One region of the Clostridium paraputrificum AGR2156 genome, then DNA from elsewhere that is predicted to be linked to it. Evidence: a T-box and tRNA genes for the amino acid it is inferred to sense, from the RefSeq annotation. Region 1 holds a T-box; the other regions hold tRNA genes.
What was found. A T-box is a leader RNA that pairs with one kind of tRNA and senses whether it is charged. The one in region 1 lies ahead of metG (methionine--tRNA ligase), so its partner is inferred to be a tRNA-Met.

Region 2: it encodes a tRNA-Met, which carries the amino acid that the T-box ahead of metG (methionine--tRNA ligase) is inferred to sense. The anticodon was not compared.
Region 3: it encodes a tRNA-Met, which carries the amino acid that the T-box ahead of metG (methionine--tRNA ligase) is inferred to sense. The anticodon was not compared.

Annotation. Positions count from the first base shown of each region.
Region 1 is NZ_AUJC01000009.1:87,908-92,753, reverse strand. It holds gene G594_RS0110635 (Na+/H+ antiporter NhaC family protein) at 1-800, shown strand, start outside; gene G594_RS0110630 (DUF5680 domain-containing protein) at 913-1,368, opposite strand; gene G594_RS0110625 (FUSC family protein) at 1,466-1,963, opposite strand; T-box leader at 2,105-2,352, shown strand; gene metG (methionine--tRNA ligase) at 2,415-4,346, shown strand; gene metG (methionine--tRNA ligase) at 4,499-4,846, shown strand, end outside.
Region 2 is NZ_KE384122.1:177,502-182,347, reverse strand. It holds gene G594_RS19220 (glycoside hydrolase family 2 TIM barrel-domain containing protein) at 1-1,245, opposite strand, end outside; gene G594_RS19215 (hypothetical protein) at 1,593-2,111, shown strand; tRNA gene G594_RS0115630 (tRNA-Met) at 2,361-2,436, shown strand; gene G594_RS19210 (RIO2 family protein) at 2,754-3,137, shown strand; gene G594_RS0115620 (metallophosphoesterase family protein) at 3,134-3,976, shown strand; gene brnQ (branched-chain amino acid transport system II carrier protein) at 4,048-4,846, opposite strand, start outside.
Region 3 is NZ_AUJC01000006.1:24,887-29,732, reverse strand. It holds gene G594_RS0106870 (DMT family transporter) at 64-945, shown strand; gene G594_RS0106865 (glycoside hydrolase family 18 protein) at 1,176-2,204, opposite strand; tRNA gene G594_RS0106860 (tRNA-Met) at 2,476-2,551, opposite strand; gene G594_RS0106855 (hypothetical protein) at 2,831-3,040, shown strand; gene G594_RS0106850 (rhomboid family intramembrane serine protease) at 3,241-4,047, shown strand; gene G594_RS0106845 (ribonuclease Z) at 4,099-4,846, shown strand, end outside.

The sequences.
Region 1 (4,846 bases):
CATTAATAGTAGCAGCTCTAGCAAGTTTTTATTATAGTGGGTATACTGCAATTATGGCAGGAGAAGATATAGCATTAAAGGCTGTATTAACAGAATCTCCATTTTCATTTACAGCAATACAACAAACATTCAGTAATGCAGATGCTTCTATAGCATTATTCCAAGCAGCATTATTTGCAAGTATCGTAGCACTAATTTTAGGTGTTTGTAAGAAAATATTTACTATATCAGAAGGTATAGAAATCTGGATAGATGGAATGAAGGGATTAATTATAACAGGAGTTATATTAATACTTGCTTGGTCTTTAAGTTCAGTAATTAAAGAATTAGGTACAGCACAATATCTAGTAACATTATTATCAGATTCATTACCACAATTCTTGTTACCAAGTGTAATATTTATATTTGGAGCTGTAATTTCATTTGCAACAGGAACTGCTTATGGAACAATGGGAATATTAATGCCACTTGCTATTCCTCTAGCACATGCAATTTCACCAGATATGACTTATATTATCATGAGTACAAGTGCTGTATTAACAGGAGCAATATTTGGGGATCATTGTTCACCTATATCAGATACAACAATAATGTCATCTATGGGAGCTGGTTGCGATCATATTGCTCACGTTAAGACTCAAATGTGGTATGCACTATTTGTAGCAGTACTTACAATATTATTTGGTTATATTCCAGTTGGATTAGGGTTACCGATATATATTGTATTACCATTATCTATTATAGGGCTTGGTCTATTAGTGTATTTTATAGGAAAACCTATTGATGAGGTTGAAGCATAAGTAAAATATAAAAATAAATAAATATATAAACATAATAATAAATAAATATAACAATAAATAAAAGAGCGATATTAAGATAATGCTTACCTTAGTATCGCTCTAATTTTATTGACTATTTTATTGTTCCACCATGAAAATCTAATTTAAATATCGGAGAACCTTTATAAGATATAAATTCTTCGCCTTTAAAAGAATCAACTTCTCCCTTCCAAAGACATTGATATTCAAAGTCAGATTTTCTAAAACTCTTTGGTCCTCTATAAGGAGCATCTTCAGAAACTCTAGATAAAGCTTCTGATAAAAAGTCTGAAAAACCACTTGGAATATCATTAGTTAATAATTTTCCAGCATAATTCATTCCCCAATAAGACTTTTCATCTTTCCAAATAACTTCTTGACCAATAAACCTCTGTTTGCCTATGTGGCTATCTAGGTAGTAATAATCGTATTTTTTAAAAGTAAAATCATCTGAGTTTGGTTTAGAAGATTGAACCTTTTTATTTCGACCATTATAAGAATTTTTTTTTGCTTCTACCAAGAATGCTTTAAATAATGATAAATCACTCATCCCAATACCCCCTAAAAATAAATCCTCTTTTTTCGACTGTTATTTTTATTATATATAAGAAGATATTTACAATCAAGAATATTCTGAAAACTATTTGTTAATCTTTATTTTTCTCTACAGGAGGATTTATATATTTATTTATAAATATTGCTATTATTATTCCAATAGAAGTATCAATACTTCTACCTATGGCATAAGAATATGAGGCTGGTCCATCGTAATTAATCATAATTCCTATAAAAACAATACAGCAAATGGTAACAGCACCAGGCTTTTTTATTATATTACATACATAAATTGCTCCAATTACACCTACAGCAGTGACAAGAGAATTTATAGATTGTAGAAATAATATGTTATCTACTATAAATATAAAAAGTACTCCTATAAGACCTCCAAGAAGAGTACCTATAAGTCTATTTTTACCCATACTAAAAGTGCTTTCAACAGTATCTTTCATACATATAACTGCTGCGATACAAGCATAAAAAGGATTCTTATCTCCTGCTAGTTCAAATAAAACCATACATATAAATACTGCTAAAGCAGTTTTAAGGTTTCTATAGCCAACCTTAGGAAATTCAAATCTATTCAATTTATATCTCCCCTTTACTGTTTTAGAATATTATACCACAGTGTTAATTTATTTCTTTGATAATTTAGAAACGAATTTATTGATGTTGGTAACTTTAAAATATTTGACAGATATTTTTTTTTGATTTATCATAAAATATAAGTAAATACTATGAAGAGAAGAGTAGTAAAGTAGAAAGTCTAAAGAGAGTTAACGTATGGTGAAAGTTAATGTCAAAGAAGCTTTATGAAGATGGTCTTGGAGTAGAACCTTTGAGCTTAAATAAGTTAGATGGTTACGGTAGCAACCGTTATATTGCAGAGTGATGATAGTCACTTAGTGAGTTTTTTATCGTGAGATAAAAAAGAAATAGAGTGGTAACACGTAAATAAGTTTATTACGTCTCTATATAGGCAAAATACCTATATAGGGACTTTTTTATTATCAGAAAACAAAAGGAGGAATTTAAAAAATGTGTAAAAAACCATATTATATAACTACACCAATTTATTATCCATCAACTAACTTGCATATAGGAAATACCTATACTACAGTTGCTGCAGATGCAATTGCTAGATTTAAAAGATTAACAGGTTATGATGTAATGTTCTTAACAGGAACTGATGAGCATGGTCAAAAAATTCAAAGAATAGCTGAAGAAAAAGGAATAACACCTATTGAACATGTTAATGAAATAGTTGCAGGTATTAAGGACCTTTGGAAAATGATGAATATTAGCTATGATAAGTTCATTAGAACAACTGATGATTATCACGTTAAGGCTGTCCAAGATATCTTTAAAAAGCTATATGACAAAGGTGATATTTATAAGAGTTCTTATGAAGGATTATATTGTACACCATGTGAATCTTTCTGGACTGAAACTCAATTAGTAAATGGAAATTGTCCTGATTGTGGAAGACCAGTAGAAAAGTCAAAAGAAGAGGCTTATTTCTTCCAAATGAGTAAGTATGCAGAAAGATTAATAAAGTATATAGAAGAACATCCAGATTTTATTCAACCAGAATCAAGAAAAAATGAAATGTTAAACAACTTCTTAAAGCCAGGATTACAAGATCTTTGTGTATCAAGAACAAGCTTTGACTGGGGGGTTCCAGTAACATTTGATGAAGATCACGTTGTTTATGTTTGGATAGATGCATTATCTAACTATATTACTGCATTAGGATATGGAAGTGATAACAATGAATTATATAAAAAGTATTGGCCTGCAGATGTACATTTAATAGGTAAGGATATATTAAGATTCCATACTATTTATTGGCCAATTATGTTAATGGCATTAGATTTACCATTACCAAAACAAGTATTTGGACACGGATGGTTACTTGTTGATGGAGGAAAGATGTCTAAGTCTAAAGGAAACGTTGTAGATCCAGTAGTTTTAGTTGAAAACTTTGGAGTGGATCCAGTAAGATACTACCTTTTAAGAGAAATTCCATTTGGATCAGATGGATTATTTAATAATGAAATATTCATAAAGAAGATAAATTCAGATTTATGTAATGATTTAGGAAATCTTTTATCTAGAACTGTTGCAATGGTAGAAAAGTACTTTGATGGCGTAATACCTGCTCCAACAGCTAAGGAAGATATTGATAATGAATTAATAAAGTTAGCCCTAGAGACTCCTAATTTAGTAGAAAAGGCTATTGATGAATTAAGAATTCCAGAAGCTTTAGAATCTATATTTAATTTAATAGGAAGAGCTAATAAATATATTGATGAAACAACTCCTTGGATATTAGCAAAGGATGAAGACAAGAAAGAAAGACTAGGAACTGTATTATACAATCTAGCTGAAAGTTTAAGATTCTCATCTGTATTATTATCAGCATTTTTACCTGATACAGCTAAGAAGATTAATGAACAATTAAATACTACAGTGGTTGAATGGTCAACACTATCAAGCTTTGATGGAACTGTTGCAGGAACTAAGGTTCATAAAGGTGAAAACTTATTCCCAAGAATAGACATAGATGCAAAACTTGCTGAATTAGAAGCTATTCAAGCAGCTCAAAAGAAAGAAGTTAAAAGAGAAATCCAACCTATTAAAGAAGAGATAACTATAGAGGATTTTGAAAAGTTAGATTTAAGAGTAGTAAAAGTTCTTGCTTGTGAACCAATTAAGGGGGCTAAGAAGTTACTTAAATTAAAGGTTGATTTAGGTGGAGAGGAAAGACAAGTGGTTTCTGGTATAGCAAAATACTATAAGCCAGAAGAATTAGTTGGAAAGTATGTAGTACTTGTAGCTAATTTAAAACCAGTTAAGTTAAGAGGAGAGCTATCACAAGGAATGATTCTTGCGGCATCTACTGATGATGATAGTTTATTAACACTTGTTAACCCAGGAGAATTACCAACAGGAAGTGTAGTTAGATAAGAGGGATAATAAAGTTAAAAAGATAATAGAGTCAAGTATAAAACCCAGCCTTTGCTGGGTTTTTAATTAAGGTAGCTCTCTTTAGGGAGTTTTAATATTAAGACTTCATTTTATTCATATCATCTTTATTATTCTAAGAAGGGGGGATATTATTGAATGTAATTATAGGAAATGCATGGCCATATGCTAATGGTCCATTGCACTTAGGAAGAATAGCAGTATTATTACCAGGGGATATTTTGGCGAGATATCATAGGTTAATGGGAGATGAAGTGGTATTTGTATCAGGATGTGACTCCCATGGAACTCCTGTAACAATGAAAGCAAAAGAGGAAGGAATAACACCATTAGAAGCCTCTAAAAAATATTATAATGAGTTCTTAAATTGTTTTAAAAAGTTAAATTTTTCTTTTGATTTATTCACTCAAACTCATACAGAATATCATAGTAATAGTGTTAAAAACTTCATATTAGAGTTATATAATAAAGGATATATATAT
Region 2 (4,846 bases), on a different contig from region 1:
AATTTCTCTAAATCCAACTCTTTGACAAGTTGTTTCAAGTACATTACCATTTTCATCTTCTAATTGAATTAACAATCTATAAAGATTTGGTGTGTCTGCAAACCACTTTTTAGGGTTAGTAACCTCTTTAGAGCCTGTACCCCTTTGTCCCTTATCATCTGCTCTCTCTTCAACTGTAGCTTTTCCTGCGCTTACTTCTACATCATAAGAAAGTGGTTCATTCCAAAGTTTCTTATCACTATCTATTTCATATAAATCAGCTTTTACTGTATACTTACCAGACTTTTCTGGACTTAAACTTCTTACGTCTGTTTCTAATGTAAGTACAGCATCTTTATATTCTTCATCTAAATCAGTTTTTACAAAGATATCACGAATCTCTACATCTGATTTTGAATATAAAAATACATCTCTAAAAATACCACTTAAACGAATGAAGTCTTGGTTCTCTAAATAGCTTCCTGTTGACCATCTATATACCTCAACTGCAATTGTGTTTTCTCCTGGTTTAAGATATTCAGTAATATTAAATTCATCAGCAGTATAACTATCTTCAGCATATCCTACTCTTTCTCCATTTATATATAAATAGAATGCTGATTCTACACCTTGGAAAGAAACAAAGGTTTGTCTACCATCCCAGTCCTCTGGTAAAACGAAAGTTCTCTTATATTGGCCAACGCTATTTTTAACAGTTGGTGCAACAGGCTTATTCTTTCCATTTGTATTATAGTTTACTGATTCATAATTTGCCCAAGGATATGTCTGATTTGTATAAATTGGTGTGTCATATTTAAAATCACCATTTTCATCTCTCTGAGTTTGTATATTACTTGGAACTTCAATCTTATCCCAGCCTTCTGTATTCCAGGCCTCTTTATAATTTTTAGCTTCACCACCTCTTAAATCGTTTTCACGATCTGCAGGTTTTTCAGCCCATTTAAAGTCCCATGTTCCATTCAAGCTTTGATACCACTTTGAACCTGTTTCATCAAGATTATCTAATGCTGACTTTTCATGCTTCAATGCCTTTTCAATAGTTTCATATGGAGTAAATGTAGACCTTGCTGACTCACGATTTACTTCTATAGTGCTAATTTGGTCATACCATTCTTCTCCTGCAAATTGCGTATCTACCGCTTTTACAAATTTCATTGAACCGAAATCTACTACAGATAATACTAGAGTACTTGCTAAGAGTAATGAGGTAAATCTTTTCGTATTTTTAAAATTCCTACTTTTCATATTTTCCTCTCCTAAATCTTCCTAGTTTTATTTTCTAATATTACTCCTTACCCTACTATGAACTTTTTAACACTTTCTATAATTAATAGATATGATTTCGAATTAATTTATTATTTTTAATCTCCCTCCTCTCTTTACAAAAATAAATATCATATCTATGGTTTCCCACAGTTTAATTATACCTTATTTTACATTTATTGTATATATATTAAATACTTTTCCCATTAAATTAAAGTATGAATCAAAATATATAATTCTATTATCTTTATTTACTCACCTAATATGATTTGCCACTTATTTTAACTAGTAATATAATATTTTATTATAATTCTAGGAGGATTGATTTTATGAAACAAATAAAATTGTGTATTACTATAGCATTGTTATTATTTTTTCCGCTAACACTATATTGCTTTATTCCTACTAGAATTACTCCTAAAAAAGAGTTATCTAAAGATGACATTAAAATAAAAGTTCATTTACAAGTAACAACAGGTCCCCTTTATTACTTAAAAGAAGATAAAAATAAGCTTTGGAATACTATTAAAAATACTTATCCAGATGCTAATCCAAAATATATACAACTTACTGGTAATCTTCCTAATTATGCTGTAGATGATCCTGTCTTATTAGGAGACTTTTATATATATGGAAAAGTTGTTGGAACATATAATGATTCTGCTGAAGGTAAGATTCCACTATTTAATGTTAAATATTGTGACGCAAGTCTTGCTCCAATATTTAGAAATAATTCATTAATAGGACGATTTTCAATACTTTTGTTATTTCTTCCCCTTGTGACTTTACTTCTGCTAATATTACTTATAGTTATTCTTTTTAAAGAATATAAAAGTAAAAATAGTTAGCATTTCACTAATACTTATATATTTCATACATCTGCAATATATAATCAATAATTTCCTTTGACAAAATATATCTTAATTTCTATGATGATTCTAGTTTTTTGTTTTATATAGCATTTAGAGGTATATATGCTTCTAAATAACCTCTTCTTCTCTCACAACATAATATGGTGCATTTCAATTTTGACATTATAATAGCTAACGTATATACTAAAAACACAAGTTAGCTGATGCAAACTTAAAACTTAATATCGCGGGATGGAGCAGTTGGTAGCTCGTTGGGCTCATAACCCAAAGGTCGTAGGTTCAAGTCCTGCTCCCGCAACCAAAAAAATCCTTACATTTTGTAAGGATTTTTTATTTTATTTTAATATAGCCCTTAGCATTACCACGTCTATCAAATAGAATTTAGAACATGCCATAAATTTTAATTCCTTTATAACAAATGAACAAATACTATCATAAACTATACTATTACTTTAAAAGCTGGTGATTAATATTAAACTATATGAAGGTCTTAATTTAAAACATCTTACTCTCTTAGGGCAAGGCTACCAGGGTAAAGTATACAAAATCAACTCATCTAAATGTATCAAAATTTTCAAGAAGAGAGAAGTGTGCTTTGACGAAATAGAAACTTTAGTTATGTGCCAAAAAGATTCTCACTTTCCCAAACTATATTCCTTTGGGGAAGATTATATTATTAGAGAATATATAGATGGTATTGAACTGGATAAATATTTATCTAAAAATAAACTAACCTCTTATATCTGTGAGAATATTATAGCTATATATAAAGCTATGAATTCAGTTGGTTTTAAAAGATTAGATATAGCTTTGTTTCACATATTTATAACACCTTCAAATAACTTTAAAGTTATTGATACAGCCAGAGCTATGAAAAAAGAAAGCATATACCCATCTATACTTCTTAAAGGCCTAGACTCTTTAGGCTACAAAGATGATTTCCTATCTTATGTAGAAAAACATGAAATTGAACTTTTTAATAAATGGAAGGAGGAAATATGAGATTTATAGTATTTGGTGATTCTAAAGGAAAAACTCATGGAATTAATTATAAAGTTCTAAATAACATTCTTTATAGAACTTGCAAATTAAGCCCTCAACCTGAATTTATAGTTGTATGTGGTGATAGCATTGCTGGTAGTACTAATGAAGACATATTAAGATCTCAGTTAAAAAACTTTAAAAATATCTTAAATAAATATCATCCAAATAAACCAATATTGCCTGTTATAGGTAACCATGAAGTAAATATAACTCCACATGATAATAAATTTGAACTTATATTTAAGGAAGTTTATAATGACTTTACCCCTACAGAATACTTAGATGAATATAATAAGACCGTTTATTATTTAGATTTAAGCAATACCAGATTAATAGTTTTAAATACCTTTCATTATAATGAAATACACAAAATAACCAATAATCAACTAAAGTGGTTTGAAAAAATTTCTGCTGAAGAAAAAAGTAATAAGTTCCTTTTTCTCCATTCTCCAGCTTTTCCTACTGGTGCTCACCTTGGTCATTGTCTTGATCTATATCCTAAATTCAGAGATAAATTTTGGAGTATAGTTGAAAAGAATCATATTGATATAGTAATCTCTGGACATGAACATAACTATTCCAGAAGAATAATACCACACTCTAACATTCCACAAATAATTTCAGGAGGAGCAGGTGAAAAACTTCGCAATAAATTTAAAGACAAAAAAGGAGTAATTGTTCCTCCTATAGATAAATTTCACTTTTTAGTTGTAGATATTAACGATAAATTAATAGAAATTTCTGCTATCAGTACTAAAGGTTCTATTTTAGATACTTTCACCATAGATAAAAAATAGTAATATAAAATAACCCAACAGCTAATTATAACTGTTGGGTTATTTTATATAGTAAAGCTTCACTTATATTTTTATAAAACATCTGAAATTAAATCAATAGAGTCATCTTTAAAAATAAAAGTACCTAGTATTCCGCCTATTATTGCTGGGACTATCCAATTAAATCCTAATCTGTCAAAAGGAAGTGCATGAATAAAGTTTATACTAATACCTAAACTATCTATAACAGTAAGAATACTTACAAGCAAAGTGGCATAAGCTGCACCTTTATATATAGAATTCTTAGTAAATATATTTTTAAAAGATACCATTAAAACTAAAACAAGAGCTACTGGATAAAGTATAGTTAATATTGGAGCTGCTATAGAAATTATTTTATCAACACCAAAATTAGAAATAACAGCACTAAAGACACAAATCAACATAACTAAATGCTGATATTTAATTTTTTTATTACTAAGTTCTTCAAAATATCTAGCTGTAACAGAAGTTAAACCTATAGATGTAGTAAGGCAAGCAAAGGCAACTACTACGCTTAATAAAATTCCTCCAGATGAGCCTAGTAAACCTTTTGTTATAGCAATTAGTAATGCAGTTTGAGATATACTAGCATCATAAATATTAGAAACAGTAGCTCCTAAGTACGCTAATCCAGAATATATCAATATAAGACCTACAGCTGCTACTAAGGAAGATTTTATAGTAAGGCTTGTAACTTCTTTTTTATCATTGTATCCCTTGGCTAAAAATGTAGCTATAATAAGTGTAGCTATCCCTCCTGATCCAAGTGCATCCATGGTTTGATACCCTTGAGAAAGTCCTGTTGAGAATAAACTTTGTAAATCACTAGCACTACTTAAGTCCCCCAAA
Region 3 (4,846 bases), on a different contig from region 1:
GGATAATATATAAGTATAATGTATATTGAATTTTAATTTAAAAAGCTACATTAGGAGGAACAGATGAATTTTAATAATTTGAGTAATAGAACAAAAGGAATAATATTTATAATACTATCAGCCTTTGGATTTGCTATGATGTCAGCCTTTGTTAAGTTAGCTGGGGATTTACCATCCTTTCAAAAAACTTTTTTTAGAAATCTAGTATCTGCAATAGTTGCTTTAATTTTAATTTTAAAACACAAGGAAAGTTTATTTGGTAAAAAGGAAAACCAAAAGACTTTAATAATGAGATCAACCTTTGGTACATTAGGAATAGTTCTAAATTATTATGCTATAGATAGACTTATTCTATCAGATGCAAATATGCTAAATAAATTAAGTCCATTTTTTGTAATAATATTTTCTGCTTTGTTTTTAAAGGAGAAGATTAATTTTAAACAGGGATTAGCTTTAGTTATAGCTTTCTCAGGAGCTTTATTCATTATAAAACCAAGTTTTAATTTTGAAATGATTCCTGCTTTAGCTGGTATAGGTGGAGCAATTTTTGCAGCAGCAGCTTACACTTGCCTTAGAGTCTTAGGAGGAAAAGAAAAACATTATACAATAGTATTTTATTTCTCTGCCTTTTCATTAGTGGCAATATTCCCATTTATGATGGCAGTATATAAATCTATGACAATGACTCAGCTTATGTATTTATTATTAGCTGGTGTCTTTGCAAGTGTTGGACAGTTTGGAATAACATTAGCATATAAATATGCTCCTGCAAAAGAAATTTCTATTTTTGATTATTCAAATATAATTTTCTCAGCATTAATTAGTTTTGTTATCTTTGGAGCATTACCAGATTATTTAAGTGTTATTGGATATTTAATAATATTTGGAGCATCGTTGTTTATGTTTTTATATAATAAGAAGCTGGATAAAAAGATAAGAAGGTAAAAAGAGTTAATGTAGATGCTTGAATATTTTTTTCTTCTTGCTATCTCAAATCTCCAAATCATTCTTTATAAATTCTAAAAATGAATATATTGAAGAAACAACAAAGCTTATTGGAAGTTTTGAATTTAATAAGAAAAGGAGTTGTCCCAATAGAGAAAAATTATTATCTATTGAGACAGCTCCTTTATTTTAACTTTATTATATTAATTATCTATCTTATTTTGATTATCCTATTTAAGTCCTTCATGAATTGCATTTAAAAGTTTACCAGTCTTATCAGCATCATAAAGCCAGAACATAATTCCCCTTAAATTATTATCCTTAACATATTTGGTTTTATGAGAAATAGATTCTTCATCATCATAGGATATAAAATTATCACCATTAAATAGGTAAGGGGCTTTTGCTTCATCATCCCAATATCTTGTGTAACCATTTTTATTAATATAATCTCTATCTAAATCAGTAAAGTCTTGAGATATACCACCTGTTGATTGAGCCATTTGAAGATATCCATTATTTACATTAGGAACTCCTGTCCAAGATCTGGAGTAGAAGGCAGAACCTATTAATAATTTTTCTGATGGTACTCCAGCAGCTTCAAATAGTTTAACTGAATTCATAATACTGCTTGGAAATATATCTCCTGAAGAAGTATAAAGATTAGTATGATGACCAGTTAATATTTGAAAACCGCCTCTAAAATCATAGGTCATAAGCATAACATAATCTAAGTACTTTTGAACTTTTTTCATATTAGTAAATCTAATAAAATATTCATCAGCACCAGCTGCTATAGTTAACAAATAGTGTCTGTTGTCTTTCTTTCCTTCTTTGTCTAAAGCTTCTCTTAAATCCTTTAATAGAAGAGTGAAGTTCTCTTTATCTTTAGGGCTAGATGTAATTCCAGAGATTGATGAAGTAGGATATTCCCAATCTATATCAATACCATCTAATTTATATTCTTTCATAAATCTTATAGCTTCTTCATTAAAGAATTTTCTACTTTCTTCTGTCATGGCAGCTTCAGAGAAACCACCATTTCCCCATCCGCCTAGAGAAATAAGAAATTTAATTTCAGGATTATATTTTCTTATTCTTTCTAATTCATTAAGGTTCTTTAATTTAGTATAAATTTTTCCTTCAGAATCAATTTTACCAAAGGCTAAGTTAACATGAGTAAGTTTCTTAGCGTCTTCTTCAGTAATTGTTTCTAGTCCACCATCTCTCATATAAGCTATTACATATTTTTTCTTCATAGTGAATCCTCTCCCCATTTATAGAATACGTAATTATTATAACAGTTATGGATAATAATAGGGAAGATTGTATAGACATATTATTTATAAATGCAAAATTTGGGGTGGATATTTATTTTGCTTGTTCTGTTGCAGGGTCCAAGTCACAGAAAAATAAATATTTAAAGATAAGGAAAATGTAATAATACCTTTGATGTATAGCTAATTGAAATTTTATACTTTCCTAGACAGTGAAAAAAGAACTTCTAGCTATTCTAGAAGTTCTTTTATATGGTTGCGGGAGCAGGACTTGAACCTACGACCTTTGGGTTATGAGCCCAACGAGCTACCAACTGCTCCATCCCGCGTTATTTACTATGTATTTATATTAAGGCAATTATTAAAGTTAGTCAAATACAGGATTGCCTAGATATATTCAGTATATAAGAGGAAAGTGTGAGGTTTATGTATGAGATGGTTTAAAACCATACAATAGCAAGAAAAATATATGGATTGACCTTTAAGAGATAAAAATTTGTTAGAAAAGTATAATTTGCATAGAAAAAATAAATGTTAAATATTTATAATTATGTATACTAGTGCGATAATTATTCATATAAGAAAGGGAAAAAGGGGTAGAATAAGGGATGAGTTCATATTATGTTACTAAGAAAGTTGACTTAAATGGTATGCATATAGTTCATGAAGAGGGATGCAAGAATATGCCTGAAGAATTAAATATAACTTATATGGGGGAGTATTATAGCAATATTGAAGCGGTAGAAGACTGCAAAAAGAATTATTATCATAATAGTGATGGATGCTATACATGCTGTCCTGATGCAAACTTTAGATAGAAAAAAGAACTAAAACCAAAGAAAACAATTTTATAATTTTCCTACCTTCAGTGGGGGAGGAGAGGATGTTTGTTTTTCGGTGACTTGGAGCTTGCGACGGAACGCGAAAAATAAATATACTCTCCAAATTTCTTGGCTATTATTATATTATGTGGTAGAATTTATATTAAACAAAATATGAGATAAAGGGGCGTTTGCTTTTGAATTGGATAAATAAACTAGATAGAAAATTTGGAAGACATTATATTCATAATTTAATGGGAATAATTATAGCTGGTAGTGCAGCCTTATTTATAATAGATTATGTTTTAAAGACAAATATAAGAAGTATGCTTTATTTAGAACCAGCTTTAGTATTACAAGGTCAAATATGGAGACTTGTAACCTTTGTTTTTGTAATGAATCCAGGAAGTATAGTATTTGCAGTTTTTGCTTTCTACTTTTATTATATAGCTGGGAACGCTTTAGAATATGAGTGGGGCGGGTTTAAATTTAACCTTTATTATTTGGTAGGTATGATATCAGCAATTGTTATATCTTTTATAACAATGAATTCTGTTACTGCTGATATAATAAATTTATCTTTATTTTTAGCTTATGCTAAGCTATATCCTAATGCAGAATTTTTACTATTTTTCATTTTGCCTATTAAAGCAAAGTATTTAGGATATTTTAACTGGGCAATAATAATATTAGGAGTTTTACAAAGCATTATTAATTTTAGTATACAAGGAATTTTAATTAATCTAGTTCCTGTAATTAATTACCTTTTATTCTTTGGAGCAAGTAATTATAGGGAAAAGAAAATGAGAAATAGCTCTGTTATAAGAATGAAGGACTACAAGAGAAAAATTAATTCTGTTAAAAAGTCATATACTCATAAGTGCACTGTTTGTGGCATTACTGATGTAGATGATCCAGATATGGAATTTAGATATTGTAGCAGGTGTAATGGAAAGCATGCTTATTGTGAAAAGCATATTTTAGATCATGAACATATAAAATAATCTAGGGGGTAGCAAGTAAATGCTGCCCTTTTTACATCTAGGAGTGATAAGATGGTTGATTTATGTTTTTTGGGAACACTAGGAAATATACCTTTACCTAATAGACATTTAGCAGCTTTAATGGTTGCTTATAATGGAAGAAAGATATTAATTGATTGTGGAGAAGGAACACAAGTAGCTATTAGAGAAGGTGGGTTAGGATTTAAGAATATTGATTGTATATGTATAACACATGTACATGGTGATCATGTAATAGGACTTCCAGGGCTATTATCTACTATGGGAAATAGTGATAGAAGAGAGAAGGTAAAAATAATAGGTCCTGTAGGGCTAAAAAAAGTAGTGGATGGATTAAATATTATTAACCCATATTTACCCTATGAATTAGAGGTTATTGAGGTGAAAACAGAAAAAATAGTGCTAAGTGATGAAATTATTATTTCTTCATTAGAATTGGAACATTCAACTAATTGTGTTGGATACAGCTTCTATTTTAAGAGAAGAAGAAAGTTTGATAGGGAAAAGGCAGAAGAAAATAATGTTCCAAAGATTTTGTGGTCAAAGCTTCAAAAGAATGAAGAGGAAATTGAATATGAGGGGAGCATATATACAAAGGAAATGGTGTTAGGCCATGAGAGAAGGGGAATAAAATTATCATATATTACAGACACAAGGCCTATAAAAGAAATACCTGAATTTATTAAAGATAGTGATTTGTTTATTTGTGAGGGTAACTATGGTGACGATAATGATTTGGATAAAGCTTTAAAAAATAAGCACATGACTTTTAGAGAAAGTG